2 linked regions of the Prosthecodimorpha staleyi genome follow. The protein of the gene in region 2 interacts with the protein of the main gene of each other region in a pairwise test. Links are inferred from orthologs where the notes say so. Each region holds a gene or a part of one and is shown on either strand. Other genes may lie near its edges.

What was found.
Region 1: the proteins of rho (region 2) and hfq interact in binary tests that used the Escherichia coli proteins (3 or more experiments, as listed by UniProt). The link is inferred for Prosthecodimorpha staleyi from one-to-one orthologs.

Annotation. Positions count from the first base shown.
Region 1 is NZ_JAHHZF010000014.1:98,707-109,692, forward strand. The notes cover bases 3,286-6,140. They hold hfq (RNA chaperone Hfq), read right to left. Parts: upstream 4,913-6,140; coding sequence 4,658-4,912; downstream 3,286-4,657. Other genes in these bases: hflX (GTPase HflX), read right to left, coding at 3,286-4,469; KL771_RS24385 (hypothetical protein), read right to left, coding at 5,241-6,140. Also shown: KL771_RS24350 (D-amino-acid transaminase), read left to right, coding at 1-376; KL771_RS24355 (GNAT family N-acetyltransferase), read right to left, coding at 445-1,023; eno (phosphopyruvate hydratase), read right to left, coding at 1,074-2,351; KL771_RS24365 (hypothetical protein), read left to right, coding at 2,332-2,508; queF (preQ(1) synthase), read left to right, coding at 2,556-3,017; more of hflX, read right to left, coding at 3,117-3,285; more of KL771_RS24385, read right to left, coding at 6,141-6,413; KL771_RS24390 (Nramp family divalent metal transporter), read right to left, coding at 6,474-7,787; KL771_RS24395 (tetratricopeptide repeat protein), read left to right, coding at 9,000-9,827; trpE (anthranilate synthase component I), read right to left, coding at 9,988-10,986. UniProt on the Escherichia coli protein: RNA chaperone that binds small regulatory RNA (sRNAs) and mRNAs to facilitate mRNA translational regulation in response to envelope stress, environmental stress and changes in metabolite concentrations.
Region 2 is NZ_JAHHZF010000007.1:179,481-190,585, reverse strand. Bases 4,611-7,584 are described here. They hold rho (transcription termination factor Rho), read right to left. Parts: upstream 6,744-7,584; coding sequence 5,478-6,743; downstream 4,611-5,477. Other genes in these bases: hemJ (protoporphyrinogen oxidase HemJ), read right to left, coding at 7,103-7,584; mnmE (tRNA uridine-5-carboxymethylaminomethyl(34) synthesis GTPase MnmE), read right to left, coding at 4,611-4,953. Also shown: KL771_RS15455 (ParA family protein), read right to left, coding at 1-814; 16S rRNA (guanine(527)-N(7))-methyltransferase RsmG, read right to left, coding at 811-1,473; tRNA uridine-5-carboxymethylaminomethyl(34) synthesis enzyme MnmG, read right to left, coding at 1,508-3,382; more of mnmE, read right to left, coding at 3,616-4,610; more of hemJ, read right to left, coding at 7,585-7,636; hemE (uroporphyrinogen decarboxylase), read right to left, coding at 7,641-8,690; KL771_RS15420 (pyruvate, water dikinase regulatory protein), read left to right, coding at 9,094-9,927; KL771_RS15415 (Maf family protein), read left to right, coding at 9,933-10,526; KL771_RS15410 (shikimate dehydrogenase), read left to right, coding at 10,523-11,105. UniProt on the Escherichia coli protein: Facilitates transcription termination by a mechanism that involves Rho binding to the nascent RNA, activation of Rho's RNA-dependent ATPase activity, and release of the mRNA from the DNA template.

The sequences.
Region 1 (10,986 bases), on a different replicon or contig from region 2:
CGAGGCCGGCGCGCGCGAGGCCTGGTTCGTCGATGCGGACGGTTTCGTCACCGAGGGCGCCTCGACCAATGCCTGGATCGTGACCGGCGACGGCGTCCTGGTCACGCGGCCGGCCGACCATGGCATCCTGCGCGGCATCACCCGGGCGGTGGTCATGGAGACCGCGGCAGCCGAGGGGCTCAGGGTCGAGGAGCGCGCCTTCACGGTGGAGGAGGCCAAGCGTGCCCGCGAGGCCTTCGTGACCGCGGCGACGCAGCTGGTGATGCCGGTGGTCCGCATCGACGAGGCGACCGTCGGCAACGGCAAGCCCGGCTCGATCGCCGCGACCTTGCGCGCCCGCTTCCACGACCATGCAGAGGCCGCCCCGGTCGGCTGAGGCCGGGCGAGGGCGTCGGTTGCGCCGGGGCGATGGCAAGTGCTGGGGCGATGGAAAGCGCTCTGGCGTCAGTCCAGGGTCTTGACCATGGTGTGGACCTTGCCGTGGTTGAAGTAGCGGCCGACCAGCGGCAGGCTGAAGGTCCGGGTGATCCGGTAGCCGCGCTGCCGATAGAAGCGCAGGCCGGTCTCGTTCTCGTGGTCGACATGGAGCCGGATGACCCGCTTTCCGGCGGCGCGGGCTTCCGTCTCCGCCAAAGCGATCAGGGCGGATCCGAGGCCGCTGCCGCGGTGGGTCGGTCGCGTCCGGAAGCTCTCCACATAGAGTTCGTCGCTCCGGCGCAGGCTTCCGATCGCCATCACGGCGGCGTAGCGCAACGTTCCGGCGAACCAGCCGTTCAGCGCGACGAGACCCTGCCGGTCGAATCGGACCGGCCCGCGGCCGTCCATGCGGTAGGTGAGGATCGACACCGGTTCGTCGCCGGCATAGCCGACCAGGATCCGTTCGACATCCAGCCGTTCGCGCAGATAGCGCGCCCGCTCCTTCTTGCGTCCGAGCACCCACTCCAGCCAGGCCATGCCGCTTGCGATCTGTTTCAACTCGCCGTCGCTCAGGCTGCCGGCCGAGCCCGGATGGGCGATACGCATGCGGGGTGTCCCGTTGGCTGGGGCGGGCGGATTGCGCCGGGGCCGGATGGTCAGGCCTTGAGGACCGACCGGCCGGCATAGCGGGCGGCGCTGCCGAGATGCTCCTCGATGCGGAGGAGCTGGTTGTACTTGGCCAGCCGGTCGGAGCGGGCGAGCGAGCCGGTCTTGATCTGCCCGCAATTGGTCGCGACCGCGAGATCGGCGATGGTCGAATCCTCGGTCTCGCCCGAGCGGTGCGACATGACGGCGGTGTAGTGCGCCTTGTGGGCGGTCTCGACCGCGTCGAGCGTCTCGGTCAGCGTGCCGATCTGGTTGACCTTGACCAGGATCGAGTTGGCGACGCCCTGGGTGATGCCATCGCGCAGGCGGGCGGAGTTGGTCACGAACAGGTCGTCGCCGACCAACTGGACCTTGGCGCCGATCCGGTCGGTGACCAGCTTCCAGCCATGCCAGTCATCCTCGGCCATGCCGTCCTCGATCGAGATGATCGGGTAGTCGGCGGCAAGCTTGGCCAGATAGGCGGCCTGCTCCTCGGGCGAGCGGACCACGCCTTCGCCCTCGTAGTGATAGGCGCCGTTCTTGAAGAATTCGGTCGAGGCGCAGTCGAGCGCCAGATAGACATCCTCGCCGGCGCGGTAGCCGGCCTTCTCGATGGCCATCATGCAGAAGTCGAGCGCGGCGGTGGCCGAGGCGAGGTTCGGGGCGAAGCCGCCCTCGTCGCCGACATTGGTGTTCAGACCGGCATCCTTCAACGCCTTCTTGAGCGTATGGAATATCTCCGCGCCCATGCGCAGGCCTTCCGAGAAGCTCGGCGCGCCGGCCGGCATGATCATGAATTCCTGGAAGTCGATCGGGTTGTCGGCATGCACACCGCCATTGACGATGTTCATCATCGGCACCGGCAGCAGGCGGGCGTTCGGACCGCCGACATAGCGGTAGAGCGGCAGTCCGGCGGCCGCTGCGGCGGCCTTGGCGACGGCCAGCGAGACGCCCAGAATGGCGTTGGCGCCGAGCCGCTTCTTGTTCGGCGTGCCGTCGAGCGAGATCATGATCTCGTCGATCTCGACCTGGTTCTCGGCGTCCATGCCGCCGATGGCATCGGCGATCTCGGTATTGACCGCGTTGACGGCGCGGATCACGCCCTTGCCGAGATAGACCGACTTCTCGCCGTCGCGCAGTTCGACCGCCTCATGCGCCCCGGTCGAGGCGCCGGAGGGGACCGCCGCGCGGCCGAGCGAACCGTCCTCGAGGCGGACATCCACTTCCACCGTCGGGTTGCCGCGGCTGTCGAGGATCTGGCGGGCGACGATGTCGATGATGGCGGTCATGGCGGGCTCTCTCCGGTTCGGCCTCGGCCGCCGTTTTAGCGATCGTACCGGCAAGGGCAAGACCCGGGGCTGCGATGAAGGCGCGCGGGACCCGGATTCGGGCTTTTCCCGACCCGGCGATTTGACGGCCGGCCTGCGGCGGGCCTATCTCGCCTGACCAGACATTCCGCCTCGCGCGGATACCGCCCCACCCCGGATGCCGCCATGACCGCCTTCGATGCTTCTTTGCTGCAACTCGGCCACGAGACGATCTATCCGAAGAGCCCCGAGGAGGCCCGGCTCGACCGCGTACCGAACCCGCAGGCCGACACGCTCTATCTGGCCCGCTTCACGGTGCCGGAATTCACCTCGCTGTGTCCGGTCACCGGCCAGCCGGATTTCGCCCATCTGGTGATCGACTATGTGCCGAAGGACTGGCTGGTCGAATCGAAGAGCCTGAAGCTCTACATGACCAGCTTCCGCAACCACGGCGCCTTCCACGAGGATTGCACGGTGGCGATCGGCCGGCGTCTCGCTGACCTGCTCGATCCGCATTGGCTGCGCATCGGCGGCTATTGGTATCCGCGGGGCGGCATCCCGATCGACGTCTTCTGGCAGACCGGCGAGCCGCCCAAGGCGGTCTGGATCCCCGACCAGGGCGTCGCCTCCTATCGCGGGCGCGGCTGAGACGGAGAGCAACCGAGATAGAGGCGCGGCGCTGCGACCGGGCCGGCAGCGGGGGTGCCCGCCTCCCGGTCCCATTCCAGGTCCGCACGCCGACCCCGATCAGGCCTTGGCGCCGGCGGCGGTGATGTAGCGGCCCGCGCGCGACCGAAACAGGTCGAGCGCCTTGTCGGGAACACGGATCAGGAGCGTCACCGCCTCGGCGCCGTCCTTGCGAGCGAGCACCTCGGTCGAGCGGTGCAGCCAGGCGAGCAACTCGCCTTCGGTCGGCGGAACGCTGAGCCGGAAGCTGGAGCGGTCGCGGTTGAGCCGTTCCTCGATCAGGCCGAGCAACCGGTCGAGACCCTCACCGGTCGCCGCCGAGGCCGGCACGGTCACGAGCCCGTCCGTCTGGGCGCGCTGCCCGTCGGCGACCAGCTTGTCGCGGTAGTCCGGTTCGAGCAGATCGATCTTGTTCAGGACCTCGATCATGCGCTGCGGATCGCGCGGATCGACGCCGAGCTGCCGAAGCACGTCCTCGACGTCGCGCGCCTGGGCGAGGGTATCCTCATGGGCGATGTCGCGCACATGCAGGATCAGGTCGGCCTCGATCACCTCCTCCAGCGTCGCCCGGAAGGCGGCGACCAGGTGGGTCGGCAGATCGGATACGAAGCCGACCGTGTCGGAGAGGATCATCTCGCCGCCATGGGGCAGGCGGACCCGGCGCAAGGTCGGATCAAGGGTGGCGAAGAGCAGGTCCTTGGCGAAGACGCCGGCATCGGTCAGCCGATTGAACAGGGTCGACTTGCCGGCATTGGTGTAGCCGACCAGCGCGACGACCGGATGCGGCACCTTCTTGCGCGTCTTGCGATGCAGCGCGCGCGTGCGGGTGACGCCTTCCAGCTCCTTTTCGAGCTTGGCGATGCGCTCGGTGATGACGCGCCGGTCGGCCTCGATCTGGGTTTCGCCGGGGCCGCCGAGGAAGCCGAAGCCGCCGCGCTGGCGCTCCAGATGGGTCCAGGAACGCACCAGGCGACTCTTCTGGTAGTTCAGATGTGCCAGTTCGACCTGCAGCCGGCCCTCGCGCGTGCGGGCCCGCTCGCCGAAGATTTCCAGGATCAGGCCGGTGCGGTCGAGCACCTTGGCGTTCCAGGCCTTTTCCAGGTTGCGCTGCTGGATCGGCGAGAGCGGATGGTCGACGATCACCAAGCCGACGCCGTTGGCCTCGACCGAGGCCTTGATCTCATCGACCTTGCCCTGGCCGATCAGCGTCGCCGGGCGCGGCTGGGCGAGCCGCACGACCACGCTTTCGACCACGTCGAGGTCGATCGCCGCCGCCAGGCCGACGGCCTCCTCCCGGCGCGCCGCCACGGAGCGCTGAGGGCGCGGCGTCTCGCCGGTCTCGGACGGTTCGGCGCGTTCGCGGATGTCGGTGCGGACCGGGACGACCACGATCGCGCGCACGGCTTCGGCCAGCCGCGACTGCGCAGTCCGGCCCGCGCTGCGGCGGCCGGTCGATTCGATCGGGTCGGTATCGGAGATGTCGCTGTCGGAGGCGCTTCCGTCGGGCGGGACGGGGGCTTGGCCGGCCTGCGGCCCGATCCCCGTCCGGTTGGCGTCGTCGCCGGGGCTGCTACCGCTACCGCCGCCGGCGCGCTTGCGCGTCAATCGTTCACCCGTCCGCCGGCTTCGTCAGGTTCGAAAAGTTGCAGCGGCGCGCCCGGCATCACCGTCGAGATGGCGTGCTTGTAGACGAGCTGCGAATGCCCGTCCCGACGCAGGAGAACGCAGAAGTTGTCGAACCAGGTGACGACTCCCTGGAGCTTGACGCCATTCACCAAAAAGATCGTGACCGGTGTCTTGTTCTTGCGAACGTAATTGAGGAACGTATCCTGAAGGTTTTGTGCGCGGTCTGCCATTGTTGTTTCGACCTTATGTTATGATGATTGCTGGTCGTGATTTTTGTCGAACCACCGGCATCGCAGGCAAGGGAACGGTCAGGCGAACCAACGCGCCACGATGCGGTGCCATTATAACGGCAGCCCGGGGTCTTCGTCCAGAACATGCAAGGCTGCTTCCTCTTGCAGATTGACGGAGGCCAGCCATGCCGCGCCGACGGTCGGGACCGTCGGCCGGGTTGAACAGGTGCCGACGGACAGCCGCGCACGGTTTGGCACCCCGGGACCTGGGCGGTCCGGGGCGGCCGGGCTGCGGGCCGGCGACGCCGGCCTCGACAGGCGGACCGGACTATTTGCCGGGTGGCTGGCCGACATAGCTCGCCGGCGTGCAGGCGAGGCCGGCGCCCTTGGCGGCGATGCAATATTTGAGCGCCTCGGCCGGGGACGGGAACGGGCCGCCGACCAGCCGCACCTCGATCCCGTCGCCGGTCTCGCGCGCCTGGGCCAAGGGGTGGTAGCCCTTGGTCAGCTTCGGCAGGCGGGCGTCGATGTCGAGCCAGGCCTTGCGCAACTGGACCAGCGACCGGTACCCGCCGAGATCGACGCCGTAATCGCCGCGTCCGGGGGCGACCGTCGGGACGGTGCCGGTGGTCTCCGGCGCACGGCCGCCGGGATCGGGTGCCTGGTCCGACCGAACGCCGATCGTGATGGAGGGATTGGCGGTGATCCGCCCCGGCGCGGCGGATGCGGATGGCGCGGCGGGCGCCGGAAGAGCTGCCTGCGGGGCACCGCCCTGGCCCTGCGGGGCGGGCGGCAGGGCCGGCACCGGCGTCGGCGCGGCCGTCGAGGCGCCATTGCCGGACGCCGGCGGGCCACCGCTGGCGGGCAAGGTCGCGGCTGACGGGCCTGCCGGGAGCGACGGGCGGAACTCGCCCGGCTTGATGTCGCCGGGTCGAGGATCGACACGCGTCAGACCCGGGTCCGAGGCCGGATGGCGTCCCGGCGCCGGCGGCCTGGAAGGGTCGGGCCGGATGTCTGAGGTCGCCGGCGCCGCGGCGGCACCCTCCGGCGCCCTGGCGGCGTCGGGGACTGGCCGGCGGGCGACGGAGGTCAGGCCGGCGGTCAGAATGGTCGCCTGGTCCTCGAGCAGAGTGACGCGCTGGCTGAGGAGATCGAACTTCTGGTCGGCCCTGCCGACCAGACGGCGCAGATCGAGCACCTCCTGGCGCAGCATTTCGACTTCGCCGGCCAGCGCGATCGGGTCTCCGCCGCCGCCCGCACTCGGCCGCGTGCGACCATGGAACTGCGGGTTGACCGGTGTGCCGATCGTGCCGGTATTCTCGGGCCCGTCCTGGCGGCTGGCCGTGGCCGGGCGCTGCGGCGCATATTGCCAGGCGGCGAACCCCGTCAGCACGGCCATCACGGCCACGAAACCCCATGCGGCGAGCGTGAAGACGCTCGTCGCCGCATAGGCCCGCTCGGCCTCGATCTGCTTCAAAGGGTCCTGCAGCAGGGCCGCCACGGGCGCCGATCCTTCCCCGAATCTCTCCGGGCGAGGATATCACCAAGCCCGCAGGCCAAGTCAGCCGAAGACGAAGTCGATGATCAGCTTGATGTTCAGGGCGATGATCACCGCGGCGATCACCCCGGCGGACACCGACAGCCACCGGGGGGCGACCAGCGCACCCATCTTGGCCCGGTCGGCGGTGAACAGGACCAGTGGCACGACCGCGAAGGGAAGCTGCAGGCTGAGGATCACCTGACTGAGGATCAGGAGCTTGCCCGTCCCGGCCTCGCCATAGGCGATCGTGACGCCGGCCGCCGGCAGAATGGCGAGCGACCGTGTGACCAGGCGGCGCAGCCATTGCGGCAGCTGGATGCGCAGGAAGCCTTCCATCACGATCTGGCCGGCCAGCGTTGCCGTGACCGTCGAGTTGAGGCCGCAGCAGAGGAGGGCGATGGCGAACAGCGTCGGTGCCATGCTGCTGCCGAGGAGCGGCGCCAGCAGCGAATGCGCGTCGCCGAGTTCGGCGACCTCGCTGCGGCCGGTGGCGTGGAAGGAGCCGGCGGCCAGGATCAGGATCGATGCATTGATGGTCAGTGCGAACATCAGCGCGACGGTGGAATCGATCGTGATGTAGCGCAGTGCCTGCCGCTTCTCGGCCAGGCCATCGCCGAACTTGCGCGTGCCAACGATGCCGGAATGAAGATAGAGATTGTGCGGCATCACGGTCGCACCGATGATGCCGAGCGCCAGATAGAGCATGTCCGGATCGGTCACGATGCGCGTCGTCGGCGCGAAGCCGCGAATGATGTCGCCGAGGTTGGGCTGCACCATGGCGATCTGTACCGCAAAGCAGGCCGCGATGATCCCCAGCAGGGCAATGATGAAGGCTTCCACCCAACGGAAGCCGAGCACCTGCAGATAGAGGATCAGGAACACGTCGAGCGCCGTCAGCACCACGCCGATCTCGAGCGGGATGCCGAACAGCAGATTGAGGCCGATCGCGGTGCCGATCACCTCGGCCAGGTCCGTGGCGCAGATGGCGAGTTCGGCGAGCAGCCAGAGCGGGCCGCTCAGCCAGCGCGGATAGGCGTCGCGGCAGGCCTGCGCAAGATCGCGTCCGGTGCCGACGGCGAGACGCGCGCAGAGGGACTGCAGCACGATGGCCATGATGTTGGAGAGAAGCGCCACCGTCAGCAGCGCATAGCCGAACTTCGATCCGCCGGCGATCGAGGTCGCCCAGTTGCCCGGATCCATGTAGCCGACGGCGACCAGATAGCCCGGTCCGACGAAGGCGACGGCCTTCCGGAGGTTCGAGCCCGTATTCGGGACCGCGATGGTGCCATGCACCTCGATCAGCGACGGCGTTCCGCGCTCTTCTCTCCAGGCCATGCTGTCTCTCTTTTCCGGATGTCGGCCTTCGCGGGGCGGCGAGGTTCGGCATGATGCGATGGAGGAAGAGGCTAATGCATTTGCAACTCATTCGCAATAAAAACTGTTGCGGCATTGGGGTGCCGCTTCGCAACGTCCGCAGGCAGTGGTGTCGCGATTGCCCTTCCGGCTTGGTGGACAGAGCGTCGCCGCCGTCTTTGTGACTGGCCTGCAACACCGTTTTTCAATGACTTGCCGGCTAGTGTCGACGCCTGCAAATGCCGCTATTCGGACACAAAGCGCCACGAGCGTGCCTGATGGAAATTCCGTATGGCGCGGGCGTTCTATCCGGTGGCCGAAGCCGGCCGAAGGCATTCCCCGCCGTCCATCCGGCTCGAAACGAGGCGGAAGCGACGGGGAGGCGGATCGGCGGCACGAGACGACCGGGGTGCGGCAGTCGGAAGACCGGTTGGCACGAGGCGTCGCAGAGCGGCCGTGCCGAGGGGGATCGGATGGGCGTGGATTCACCGCAGGCCGGCCGGGCGGGCGCCGGCATGGCGGGGTTGCGAAGCCGTCGCATCGTGGCCGAACGGGGTCAGCTCCGGTTTCGGACGATACCGGAATCCGAATCGATTCCGGGTCCTGGATTTCGACCGGCAGGCCGGGCGCCCGGCGCAATGCCGATGGACGCCGGAGTCGTGATTGAGTTGTCGGAAGTCGTCGGCGCCGTTGCGGGCGGGGCCGGCGGGTCCTGGACCGGCCTTCTTCATGGCGAATGCGTGGCCGGGACCGGCCGTACTCTTGCCGAAAACCTCGGTCATGGTCCGGCCAGTGAACTTAAGGACGTTGTTCGCCCCGCCGATCGGCCGCTCCCGCGATCGGGCGTCATGTCCGGCCTTGCAGGCATCCCTGCTTCGACGATCGCGGTCCTGGCGGCCGCGCGGAGAGGGTTCGCGTGCGATGCGGGCCGGAGATCACGCTTCGATGCGGCTGGACCGGCGGCGGTTTCGGACCGGTATCGCTCCGGCACGCCGGCCGACCGCCGGAATGCTGGCGGATGCGGCAGGATAGGACAGGTTGCCGGCATGGCCCATGGCCTGCCGGTGGTGGACGGGATAACGACCGCGGGACGCGGAATGGGGTCCGACGCAGGCCGAATTTCGGTTCGGACGGACGGTGCGGCGCGACATGGGGCGGCGACGTTTCCCGGCGGAAAGGGTGAAGCGATCTGTTATGCGGACGTGTGAGTTTCTTCGCATAGCGAGCCTGTCGGCGGTCGTTCTGGCCGGCGGCGTTCTCTCGCCTGTCTCGGGCGCGGCGGCGCTCGACCCGAGCACCACCGCGCGACCGCCGGAGACCTCGCCGGACGAAGCCTTCAACGCGGGGCGCCGGCTCTACTACCAGGGCAAGAAGGCGGCGGCGGTCTCGGAACTGCAGCGGGCCGGCGAGCGCGGCCATCCGGGCGCGCTCTACCTTCTCGGCCGCATCTATCGCAATGGCGAGGGCGTGCCGCCGAACGACCTGAAGGCGTTCCAGATCTTCAGCCAGATCGCCAACAGTCACGCCGAGGACATGCCGGGATCGCCGGCGGCGCCCTTCGTGGCCAGTGCCTTCGTGGCGCTCGGCTCCTACTACATGACTGGGATCGAGGATTCGTCGATCAAGCCGGATGTCGGCAAGGCGCGCGAGATCTTCACCTATGCGGCGTCGTTCTTCGGCGACGCCGACGCCCAATACAATCTCGGGCGTCTCTATCTCGACGCCGCCGGGCCGGATCGCGATCCGAAGCAGGCGGCCCGCTGGTTGAAGCTCGCCGCCCGCAAGGGGCATCCCGGCGCCATGGCCATGCTCGGCCAGATGCTGTTTTCCGGCGACATCGACATGCCGCGCCGTTCGGTGCAGGGGTTGATGTGGCTGACCATCGCCCGGGCGCGCGCCCAATCGGGAACCGACGAGTGGATCCGCGACGCCCAGGAGCAGGCCTTCTCGGTCGCCAGCGAACCGGAACGACGGCAGGCGGTGCAACTGGCGCAGGACTGGATCGCCAAGAACGGCAACTGAGACCCGGGGCGGGCGAGCCCAACGGGCCTGCTTCCGCCCCGCGAGCGGGGCCGGCTGCCGCAACGGCGATGCCGCCCGGCGCGGCGTCTGTCTTCGGTGGGCCGCCGCCTGCCAGACTGCGGCATCGCGCGAGGCCGGAACCTCGGTTGGCGAGCCTCGTCTATTGGCCGCGGCCGGCGCTGCTGGCGAAGCGCACGGCCTCCTCGGCGGCCCGGAACAGGGCCTTTGCCTTGTTGACGCATTCCTGGTTCTCGGAGGTCGGGACAGAATCGGCCACGATGCCGGCGCCGGCCTGGGCGTACATGACGCCGTCCTTGACCACCGCCGTGCGCAGACAGATGCAGGTATCCATCGCGCCGTCGGCCGAGAAGTAGCCGACGCAGCCGGCATAGAGCCCGCGCTTCTCCTTCTCCAATTCGTCGATGATCTCCATGGCACGGACCTTCGGGGCGCCGGAGACCGTGCCGGCCGGGAAGCCGGCGGCCAGCGCGTCGAGCACGTCGTTGGACGGATCGAGCCGACCGGTCACGTTCGAGACGATGTGCATGACGTGGCTATAATATTCCAAGAAGAAGCGGTCGGTGACCTTCACGGTGCCGATCTCCGCGACCCGGCCGACATCGTTGCGTCCGAGGTCGAGCAGCATCAGGTGCTCGCTGAGTTCCTTCGGATCGGCCAGCAGTTCCGCGCCGAGGGCCTTGTCCTCTTCGGGCGTCCGCCCGCGCGGTCGCGTGCCGGCGATCGGGCGGATGGTCACGTCACCGTCGCGCACGCGGACCAGGATCTCGGGCGACGACCCGGCAACCGCGAAGCTGCCGAAATCGAGGAAATACAGGAAGGGTGCCGGGTTGACGCGGCGCAGGGCCCGGTAGAGCGCGAAGGGCGGCAGCGCGAAGGGCGCGGAGAAGCGCTGCGACAGCACGACCTGGAAGATGTCGCCGGCGCGGATATAGTCCTTCGCCTTGGCGACCATGCCGAGATAGTCCGCCTCCGACGTGTTGGAGACCATCGGCACGTCGAGGGCCACGTCGCCAAGCTGATAGGCGGCCTTGTCGATCGGGCGGTCGAGCGTGTCGATCACGTCGGTCAGCCGTTCGACGGCGCGCGCATGTGCCTGCGGGGCAGAAAGACCCGCCTCCGGGCGGACCTGAGTCACGAC
Region 2 (11,105 bases):
CTTCGGCGCGCAGGCGCCGTTCGCGCTGGATGATCTCGGAGGCCAGCCGCAGATAGGCCTGGCTGCCGGTGCATTTGAGGTCGTAGAGCAGCGCCGGCTTGCCGTAGGACGGCGCCTCGGAGACGCGCACATTGCGCGGGATCACCGTCTCGTAGACCGTCTCGCCCATATGCTGGCGCACGTCGGCGACGACCTGGCCGGAGAGATTGTTGCGCGCATCGAACATGGTCAGCACGATGCCGTGGATGGTCAGCTCCGGATTGAGCGAGGTCTTGACCTGCTCGACCGTGCTCAAGAGCTGCGACAGGCCTTCCAGCGCGAAGAACTCGCACTGCAGCGGCACCAGCACCGAATGCGAGGCCGACATGGCGTTGATGGTCAGAAGGTTCAGCGAGGGCGGGCAATCGACCAGCACGTAGCTGAACTGCGGCACGGCCTCGACCGAGGCCGCGTAGCGGGCGATGGCCTCGCGCAGGCGGAAGGCGCGGTTGGACGAGGCGGCGATTTCCAGCTCGACGCCGAGCAGGTCGAGCGTCGAGGGCGCCACCCAGAGCCGCGGCACGGCCGTCTCGACGACCACGTCGCCAAGCCCGGCCTCCCCGACCAGCACGTCATAGGTCGAGCGCTTGCGGCTGCGCCGGTCGATGCCGAGACCGGTCGACGCGTTGCCCTGCGGATCGAGATCGACGATCAGCACATTCTCGCCGATCGCCGCCAGGGCGGTGCCGAGATTGATCGCGGTCGTCGTCTTGCCGACGCCGCCCTTCTGGTTGGCGAGCGCGAGGACGCGGGGAGATTTCGTCAACATGGTCATCGGCCAGCTCCCGAGAGAGGCTTCGGCGACATCCCGCTGATCAGGATGAGTCGTCCCGCCGGATCGATCCGACTGGGCCGTTCTACCACGTCCAGATCCCAAGATTGAGTAGCGTCGGCCAGCTCGGACGCAAAATCTTGTCCCTTGTGGAAAAGCGCACGCACGCCGGGCCGCATCAGCGGGTGGACCATCCGGCACAGATCGACGAGCGGGGCGAGCGCCCGGGCGGAGAGCCCTTCCACGGCCCCGGCGAGGCTCGGCAGGACCGTTTCGATGCGGTCGGCATGAACGGTCGCGGGCGCGCCGGTCTCCCGCGCCACGGTGCGCAGGAAGGCCGCCTTGCCCTTGTTGCTCTCGACCAGATGAACGACTGCCCCCGGCCGCCCCGCCAGACAGATCGCCGTGACGAGGCCCGGGAAGCCGGCGCCCGAGCCGATATCGGCCCAGCGCAGCACGTCGGGCAGCGTCGCATGGACCTGCAGCGAATCCGCCACGTGGCGGGACCAGACCTTCGGCAGGGTCGCCGGGGCGACCAGGTTCTGGCTCTTCTGCCATTTCGTCAGCAGGGCGACGTAGACCGCCAGCCGCTCGCGTGTTTCACGGGAAACAGGCATCACGGCGTCCAGCGCCGCATCCGTCTCCGGCAGGGTCGGGCTCATTTCGCGTCCGAATCGGTTGGCTTGGGAGGCAAGTCTACGCCGCCGACCCGGCCGCCGCAGCCTTGCGGACATGCGCCAGGATGAGGGTCAGGGCTGCGGGCGTGACGCCCTCGATGCGGGCCGCCCGGGCGAGCGTGGTCGGCCGGGCCTCGACCAGCCGCTGCCGGCATTCGTTGGAGAGCCCGGCGAGCCCCTCATAGGCAAAGCCGTCCGGGATGACGACCGCCTCGTCGCGGCGCAGGGCCTCAATATCGGCGCGCTGGCGATCGAGATAGACCGCATAGGCGGCATCGATTTCGAGCTGTTCGGCGATGGCCGGCGCGATCGTGCCAAATTCCGGCCAGACCGCGGCGAGCCGCGCCACGGTCACGTCCGGATAGGCCAGCAGATCGAAGGCGCTGCGCCGGACGCCGTCCTGGTTGACCGCGATGCCGTGCCGGGCCGCTTCCGATGGGGTCAGCGTCAGGGCGCGGGCCAGGCCGCGCGCCGCATCGAGCGCCGCGAGCCGGTCCCTGAACCGCGCGGCCCGCTCCGTGCCGACCAGCCCCCAGGCGAGGCCGGCGGGCGTCAGCCTCTGGTCGGCATTGTCGGCCCGGAGCGTCAGCCGGTATTCGGCGCGCGAGGTGAACATGCGGTAGGGCTCGGTGATGCCGCGCGTGACCAGATCATCGATCATCACGCCGAGATAGCCCTCGTCTCGACCGATGGTCCGCCCCTGCCCACCCCCGGCGACGAGCGCCGCATTGAGGCCGGCCAGCAGGCCCTGCGCGCCGGCCTCCTCGTAGCCGGTCGTGCCGTTGATCTGGCCCGCCAGGAACAGGCCGGGCATGCGCCTGGTCTCCAGCGTCGGCCGCAGCTCGCGCGGATCGACATGGTCATACTCGATCGCATAGCCCGGACGCACCATCACGACCCGCTCCAGGCCCGGGATGGTCTTCAGCAGCGCCGCCTGCGCGTCCTCGGGCAGCGAGGTCGAGATGCCGTTCGGATAGACGGTCGGGTCATCGAGACCCTCGGGCTCCAGGAAGATCTGGTGCCCCTCGCGGTCGCCGAAGCGCACGATCTTGTCCTCGATCGAGGGACAGTAGCGCGGACCCCGTCCCTGGATCTGGCCGCCATAGAGCGCCGAACGCGACAGGTTGGCCCGGATCACCGCATGGGTCTCCGGCGTGGTCCGGGTGATGCCGCACTCGACCTGTGCATTGGGCAGGTGATCGGTCAGCATCGAGAAGGGTTCGGGCGTCGCGTCGCCGGGCTGCATTTCGACCGCCGACCAGTCGATGGTGCGTCCGTCGAGCCGCGCCGGCGTGCCGGTCTTGAGCCGCCCGAGGGTGAAGCCGATCCGTTCGAAGGCCCCTGACAGGCCGAGCGCCGGCGCCTCGTCGACCCGGCCGGCCGGGATGCGCCGGTCGCCGATATGGATCATCCCGCGCAGGAAGGTGCCGGTGGTGACGACCACCGCCCCGCAGCCGATCAGCCGGCCATCGGCCAGACGGACTCCGGCCAGCCGTTCCGACGTTATCACCAGATCGTCGGCCTCGCCCTCGACCACGGTCAGATTTGCGGTCGCCCGCACGGCTTCCTGAACCGCAGCGGCATAGAGCTTGCGGTCGGCCTGCGCCCGGGGGCCGCGCACGGCCGGGCCCTTGCGCCGGTTGAGGACCCGGAACTGGATGCCGCCAAGGTCGGCCGCACGACCCATGACGCCGTCGAGCGCATCGATCTCGCGCACCAGATGGCCCTTGCCGAGACCGCCGATGGCCGGATTGCACGACATGGCGCCGACCGTGGCAAAGCGATGCGTGACCAGGATGGTGGCGGCCCCCATGCGCGCGGCCGCGGTCGCCGCCTCGACGCCGGCATGGCCGCCGCCGATCACTACCACATCGCAGGTCAGGTCGCTGGTCATCGGTTCATCCATCGGAAACGGTCGGGGGACAGGGGCAACGCCAAGCCACGCGCAAGCAGCCGGCCGCAAGACCCGGTCGCCGCGTCGGTCGCGAAGCCAGGAGGATCGGCGCGTCCGCGCGGCCCTCCCATAGCGGATCCGCGACGCGGGTTGAAGTGTCACGATCATATCGGATCCGATTCGGATCCGAATCGAGTGTTTCACGTGAAACGTTCGTTTCGGATCGGGAATGATCACTTGCCGATGCAAAACTGACCGAAGATCACGTCGAGCAGATCCTCGACGCCGACCCGCCCGGTGATCCGTCCGATCGCGTCGCCGGCCGCGCGCAGATCCTCGGCGCGCAGTTCCAAGGGCAGGTCGCTGCGTTGCACGGCCAGGCGCAGGGCCGCCGCCGCCGTGGTCAGGGCCTCGCGATGTCGAACCCGTGTGATCAGCGGATCCTCGCCGGACCCGAGCGCCACGCCGGCCCGCGCGGCGATCTCGGAGCGCAGTCGGTCGAGCCCCTGCCCGGTCGCCGCCGAGACCGGCAGGTCCAGACCGACAGTCGCCGCCCGGTCCTGCGGCCGTCCGGGAACCAGATCGCATTTGGTCTGCAGCACCAGGAGCGGCACGCCGGAGGCCGGGCGTTCCGGCGCGGCGGGCGCATCCGCCGGCGACAGCCACAGCACCAGATCCGCTGCCCCGGCCCGTTCGCGCGCGCGCCGGATACCCTCCTGCTCGACCCGGCCCGGCGCATCGCGCAGCCCCGCCGAATCGACCAGGATCACCGGCAGGCCGTCGAGATCGAGCCGGACCTCGATCAGGTCCCGGGTCGTGCCCGGCTCCTCGGTGACGATCGCCGCCTCGCGACCGGCGAGCGCGTTGAGCAGGCTCGACTTGCCGGCATTGGGTGGCCCGGTCAGCACCACTTCGTAGCCGCGCCGGAGTCGCTCGCCCCGACCGGCGTCCGCCAACGCGCCTTCGATCTCGCCGAGCAGGATCGTCGCCTCGGACCAGGCCGCATCGCTGACCGAACCCGGTACGTCGTCCTCGTCGGGAAAATCGAGCTCGGCTTCGATCAGTGCCCGGATCGTGACGATGCGGGTCCGCCAGGCCTCCGCCTGCCGCGACAGCATCCCGCCCGCCTGCCGGATCGCTTGCCGCCGCTGCGCCTCCGTCTCGGCCGCGACCAGATCGGCGAGCCCCTCCGCCTCGGCCAGATCGATCCGTCCGGCCAGGAAGGCCCGCCGGGTGAACTCGCCCGGTTCAGCGGCGCGCAACCGCGGCAGATCGCGCAGACGGGCCAACAGCGCGGCAACCACGGCCGGCCCGCCATGGACCTGGAACTCGGCCATGTCCTCGCCGGTGAAACTCGCCGGGCCCGGCAGCCAGATGACCACGCCGCGGTCGATCACCGATCCATCCTCGGCGCGCAACGTACTCAGCCCGGCGCGACGCGGTTGGGGCAATCGACCGACCACCGCCATGACGGCGGCACCGCTATCCGATCCGCTCAGACGAACGACTGCGACCCCGCTCGGCAGGGCACCGCTCGACAGCGCAAAAATGGTCTGGTCTCGACGGCTCACGGATGCCTGCTCCTTGGCAGAAAGAGGGTCTTCAGGACGCAAGGGCCGCCGCCGTGATGACCCGTCCTCTGGCCGACATCAAGACGGATCGCCTCGGACGATCCGCCATCGCTATGTCCACTGCCGACCGCAATCGACACCGAGCAGCCGAACGCCTGTGCGATCCGCCACTGACTGACCGTCGATCCCGGCCTTTTGCAGCCGACCCGTCGCAGCTGCGGGTCCCGGCCGCCGTCTTCGTGGGCCCGTTCGGCGACCTTCTGGCAGCAGCCTTCGAGGTCGCCTTCGTTGCCGAGACATTTCCCCCGGCCGAGACCGGCCGGCGAACCGGGGTGGCGGCCTGGATGTCCCTGTTCCGTCCCAGATTTGCAGAGTTCGTCTGCAAGGAGCCGCGAGGCTTCACCACACATGAAAACGCCGCCTCGGACGGGCCAGGCGGCGTTCTGGTCGATTGGGACACGCCGTGCGGGAACGCGCCCTGTCCCATGGTTAGCTCGAACTTCGAGCCCGGAACGGTGAAACCGTCAGGTGTTCATCGAGTCGAAGAAGTCCGCATTGGTCTTGGTCTGACGCAACTTGTCGAGCAGGAACTCGATCGCATCGACGGTGCCCATCGGGGTCAGGATGCGCCGGAGCACGTAGGTCTTCTTGAGCACGTCGGCCGGAACCAGCAGTTCCTCCTTGCGCGTGCCGGAGCGCGTGATGTCCATCGACGGGAAGGTGCGCTTGTCGGCGACCTTGCGATCGAGGATCAGTTCCGAATTGCCGGTGCCCTTGAACTCTTCGAAGATCACTTCGTCCATGCGGCTGCCGGTATCGATCAGCGCGGTCGCGATGATGGTCAGCGAGCCGCCCTCCTCGATGTTGCGCGCCGCGCCGAAGAAGCGCTTCGGACGCTGCAGCGCGTTGGCATCGACACCGCCGGTCAGCACCTTGCCGGAGGACGGCACGACGGTGTTGTAGGCGCGGCCGAGGCGGGTGATCGAATCCAGCAGGATGACCACGTCGCGGCCATGCTCGACCAGGCGCTTGGCCTTCTCGATGACCATCTCGGCGACCTGCACATGCCGCACGGCCGGTTCGTCGAAGGTCGAGGACACCACCTCGCCCTTCACGGTGCGCTGCATGTCGGTCACTTCCTCGGGCCGCTCGTCGATCAGCAGCACGATCAGGTAACAGTCCGGATGGTTGGTGGTGATCGACCGGGCGATGTTCTGCAGCAGCACCGTCTTGCCGGTGCGCGGCGGGGCGACGATCAGCGCGCGCTGGCCCTTGCCGAGCGGGGCGACGATGTCGATCACACGCGACGACATGTCCTTGCCGACCGGCTCGTCCATCTCCATCCGGAAGCGCTCGTCGGGATAGAGCGGCGTCAGATTGTCGAAATGGACCTTGTGGCGGGCCTTGTCGGGATCCTCGAAATTGATCGAGTTGACCTTCAGCAGTGCGAAATAGCGCTCGCCTTCCTTCGGGCTGCGGATATGGCCCTCGACCGTGTCGCCGGTGCGCAGCGAGAAGCGGCGGATCTGCGACGGTGAAACATAGATGTCGTCGGGACCCGGCAGGTAGTTCGCATCAGGCGACCGTAGAAAGCCGAAGCCATCCAGCAGGACTTCGACGACGCCTTCGCCGATGATCTCGACTTCCTGGGCGGCCAGTTGCTTCAGGATTGCGAACATCAGCTCCTGCTTGCGCATGGTGCTGGCGTTTTCGACTTCGAGCTCCTCGGCAAAGGCAAGAAGCTCGGTCGGCGACTTCGATTTAAGATCCTGAAGCTTCAACTGCTGCATCGGCGGGAGTCTTTCGGGGGCGGTGAGCATTGCGACCGATCGTTTCGGAAAGCAGGTCCGCTCGTCTGACGTTCCGGTCGGTTATGGGCGGACGCGGAAGCGGGACGAGTACGCGGATGCGGACGGGAAAAGGCGGGCGGGGCGATATCCGGTCGATGGACGACCCGATCGGATGATGATCCTGAGGGGTCCGCCGGGGCGGCGCAAGGCGCGCCACGCTCCGTCCGCGTGGGCTGGGCGGAGAGAATTTAGTCCGGCGCGAGGATTCGAACAAGCCCCCCACGCCGAGGAAAAGCATCCGGCCGGATCCGGACCCCGCCCGGCCGTCGAAACGGGTCCTGCGGCTCAGGATCGGGTGGTCAGAACGGCTTGACGATGACCAGGACGACGATGCCGATCATCAGGAGCGCCGGCACCTCGTTGAGAACACGCCAGGTCCGTTCGCTGTAGCGGTTGCGGTCCTCCGCGAAGGCCCTGACCGAGGCCGAGAGATGGCCATGCACGCCCGAGAGCACCAGCACGAGGGCGAGCTTGCCGTGCAGCCAGCCGCCGTGGAAGCCGAACACCGACCAGGCCATCCACAGCCCGGTCACCCAGGCGATGATCATGGCCGGATTGAGGATGATGCGCAGCAGGCGCTGCTCCATGCCCTTCAGCAGGACCGATTCCGGCGAGCCGACCGCGACGCTGCAATGGTTCACGAACAGGCGCGGCAGATAGAGCATGCCGGCCATCCACGAGATGATCGCAACCACATGCAGCGACTTGATCCACAGATAGGCCTGCCCCGGCGTCGTGGCGATCACGGCGGCGAGGATCGCGACGGTCACCGCGATGGCGATGGCGGCGCGGACGGCCGGCGAAGCGGCGCGTGGCCGATAGGCGGAGTTCATCGGCTCACCTCTGCGCCGCCCGGACGCGTTCGACCAGCCGACCGACCATGGCCGGATCGGCGTCCGGCGTGATGCCATGGCCGAGATTGAAGATCAACCGCCCGCCGCCGAGCGTCTCCAGAATCCGATCGACGCCCTCGTCGAGTGTCCTGCCGCCCATGATGACCCTGAGCGGATCGAGATTGCCCTGTACGGCGATGCGCGGCTGCAGCATGTCGCGGGCGTAGCCGAGCGGCACGGTCCAATCCAGCCCGACCGCGTTGACGCCGGTCCGCGCGGCGAAATCGGGCAGCGCCGCCGCAGCCCCCTTCGGGAAACCGATCACCCTGGCACCCGGCACGCGGGCACGCAGGCCGGCGACGATGCGCCGGGTCGGCTCGACCACCCAGCGATCGAACTCGGCCTCGTCGAGCACCCCGGCCCAGGTGTCGAAGATCTGGACGGCATCGGCGCCGCTGGCCATCTGCCGGGCCAGATAGGCAATCGAGGCTTCGACCAGGATGTCGATCAGGCGGGCGAAGCCGTCTGGATCGCTCAACGCGGCACGGCGGGCGGGCGCCTGGTCGGGCGTGCCGCGTCCGGCGATCATGTAGGTGGCGACCGTCCAGGGTGCCCCGCAGAAGCCGAGCAGGGTCGTCTCGCCGGGTAGGCCGGCGCGAATGCGCTCGACCGCCTCGAAGACCGGTGCCAGATGGTCGAGCACCCGGCTCGGATCGAGCCGGCCGACCTCGGCGAGATCGAGCGGATCGAGCCGCGGCCCCTCGCCTTCCACGAAGCGCACGGGCTGACCCAGCGCATCCGGGATGACCAGGATGTCGGAGAACAGGATCGCCGCATCGAAGCCGTAGCGCCGGATCGGCTGCAGGGTCACCTCGGTCGCCATCTTCGGGGAATAGCAGAGGTCCAGGAACCCGCCGGCTTCGGCCCGAGTCGCCCGGTACTCGGGCAGATACCGGCCCGCCTGCCGCATCACCCAGATCGGCGGGGGGAAGACGGTCTCGCCGTCGAGCACCCGTATCAGCTTGCGCTCTTTCCGGCTCGCGTCCTGATCCACAGCCTTCCCCTTCTACCCTTCGATTCACGAAGTGATTGTTTTGACTCTTTGATCCTGAATTACCGGGATCGGCGGTCCTCCACAATGACTCACGTGAAACGCCACAGGGCGTTGCCGAGGGGTGCTGCGGCGCGGTAGATTTATCCACGGCTCCGGCGTTAACCATTCGTTTACCGCGGTAAACAAGGCATTAACGACCGTCAGCGGAGACAGCCCGCTGTGGATAGGGAGTCCATGACCGTCTCGGTTCGGGCCCCTTGCCCAACGATCGGGAAAAGCCGGCTTCGCACTCTCTCCGGCGAAGGTCCCTGTTGATCGTTTTTGCCCGAGGGGTATGACTGGCCGGTCGACACGCGATCCGGCCGGGTTTTCCACGGATCGGCCGAAGGCTGGGGAAAACTCCGTGCAGAAGGTGACCAACTATTTCCATCTCCATCTGGTTTCGGATTCCACCGGCGAGACCCTGATCACCGTCGCCCGGGCGGCCGCCGCCCAATACGATTCCATCGAGGCGATCGAGCATGTCCATCCGCTTGTGCGCAACGACCGCCAGCTCGACCGCGCCCTGATCGAGATCGAGGCCTCGCCGGGCATCGTCCTTTATACGCTGGTCAATGCCGAACTGGCTCAGCGGCTGGAGCGCTTCTGTCGCGATCAGGGTGCGCCCTGCGTGTCGGTCCTGTCGCCGGTCCATGATGTGTTCCGGACCTATCTGAACGTCGCCCAGACCTACAAGGCCGGTGCCCAGCACGAGCTCGACGCCTCCTATTTCCGACGCATCGACGCGCTCAACTTCACCCTGGTCCATGACGACGGGCAGCTGGCCGAGGATGCCGACGACGCCGATGTCGTCGTGATCGGCGTTTCGCGCACCTCCAAGACGCCAACTTCGATCTACCTGGCCAATCGCGGCGTGAAGGTGGCCAACATCCCCTTCGTCCCCGGGGTTCCGATCCCGGAATCGGTCTTCGCCGCGACGCGGCCGCTGATCGTCGGTCTGGTGGCGAGCCCCGAGCGGATCGCCCAGATCCGCGAGAACCGGGTCCTCTCGCTCGGAAGCCGGGCCTTCGACACCAGCTATGTCGATCGCCAGGCCATCGCCCAGGAGATCGCCCAGATGCGCCGGCTCTGTGCCGACAACGGCTGGCCGCTGATCGACGTGACCCGCCGCTCGATCGAGGAGACCGCAGCCGGCATCATCGCGCTCCAGCGCGACCGCAAGGGGCCGCTCGCGTGACCGGCATGGGCCTCGTCCTCGCCTCCAAGAGCGCAACCCGCATCGAGTTGCTGACCCGCGCCAGCATCGCCTTCGATGTCGAAGGCGCCGGCATCGACGAACGCGACGTTGAGGCCCCGCTGCTGCTAAGCGGGGCCGATCCGGCAACGATCGCCAGCCATCTCGCCGACGCCAAGGCACTGGCCGTCTCGCGCCGCCGTCCGGGCGACCTGGTGCTCGGCGCCGACCAGACGCTCGGGCTCGGGCCGGAGCTCTTCGTCAAGGCCGATGACCGCGCCGGTGCCGAAGCCCAGCTTGCGCGCCTCGCCGGGCGGACCCATCAGCTCCATGCCGCCCTGTCGCTGGCCGTCGACGGCAGCGTGGTCTGGCGGCACCTGTCCTCGGCCAGCCTGACGGTCCGGCCGCTCTCGGCGGATTCGATCGGTGCCTATCTCGATGCGACCGGTGATGCGGTGCTGGGCAGCGTCGGCTGCTACCAGCTTGAAGGGCTCGGCATCCGGCTGTTCGATCGGATCGAAGGCGACTATTTCACCATCCTGGGGCTGCCGATGCTGCCGCTCCTCGCCGAACTCAGAGCCCGGGGCCTGATCGATCCATGACCGCGGTTACGGCCCCTGCCGTCTCCCCGCCTGCCGCCGGACGGTTCGGCGCCCGCGCCTGCGTCATCGGCTGGCCGGTCGATCACGCCCGCTCGCCGCTGATCCACGGCTACTGGCTCGACCGCACCGGTCTCGACGGCACCTACGAGCGCGTCGCCGTCGCGCCGAACGAGATTCATGCTTTCCTCGAGCGCTTCCCAGAAAGCGGCTATGCCGGCGGCAACGTCACCGTGCCACACAAGGAGGCCGCCTTGGCCGCCTGCGACGAGGTCGAGCCGGTCGCGCGCGCCATCGGGGCTGTGAATACGTTGTGGGTCGACGGTGGAAAGCTCTACGGCACGAACACGGATGCCCTGGGCTTTCTGGCCAATCTCGACGAGACGGCACCCGGATGGGACAAAGAGCCCGGCCCTGCCCTTGTGCTGGGCGCCGGCGGCGCGGCCCGGGCGGTCGTCTGGGCGCTGATCCAGCGCGGCTTCCGGCCCAAGATCGCCAACCGCAATGTCGCCAGGGCCGAGGACCTCGTCCGCACCTTCGGCGGCGGCAGCGAGGCCTATCCGTGGGAGGCGCGCCAGGCCC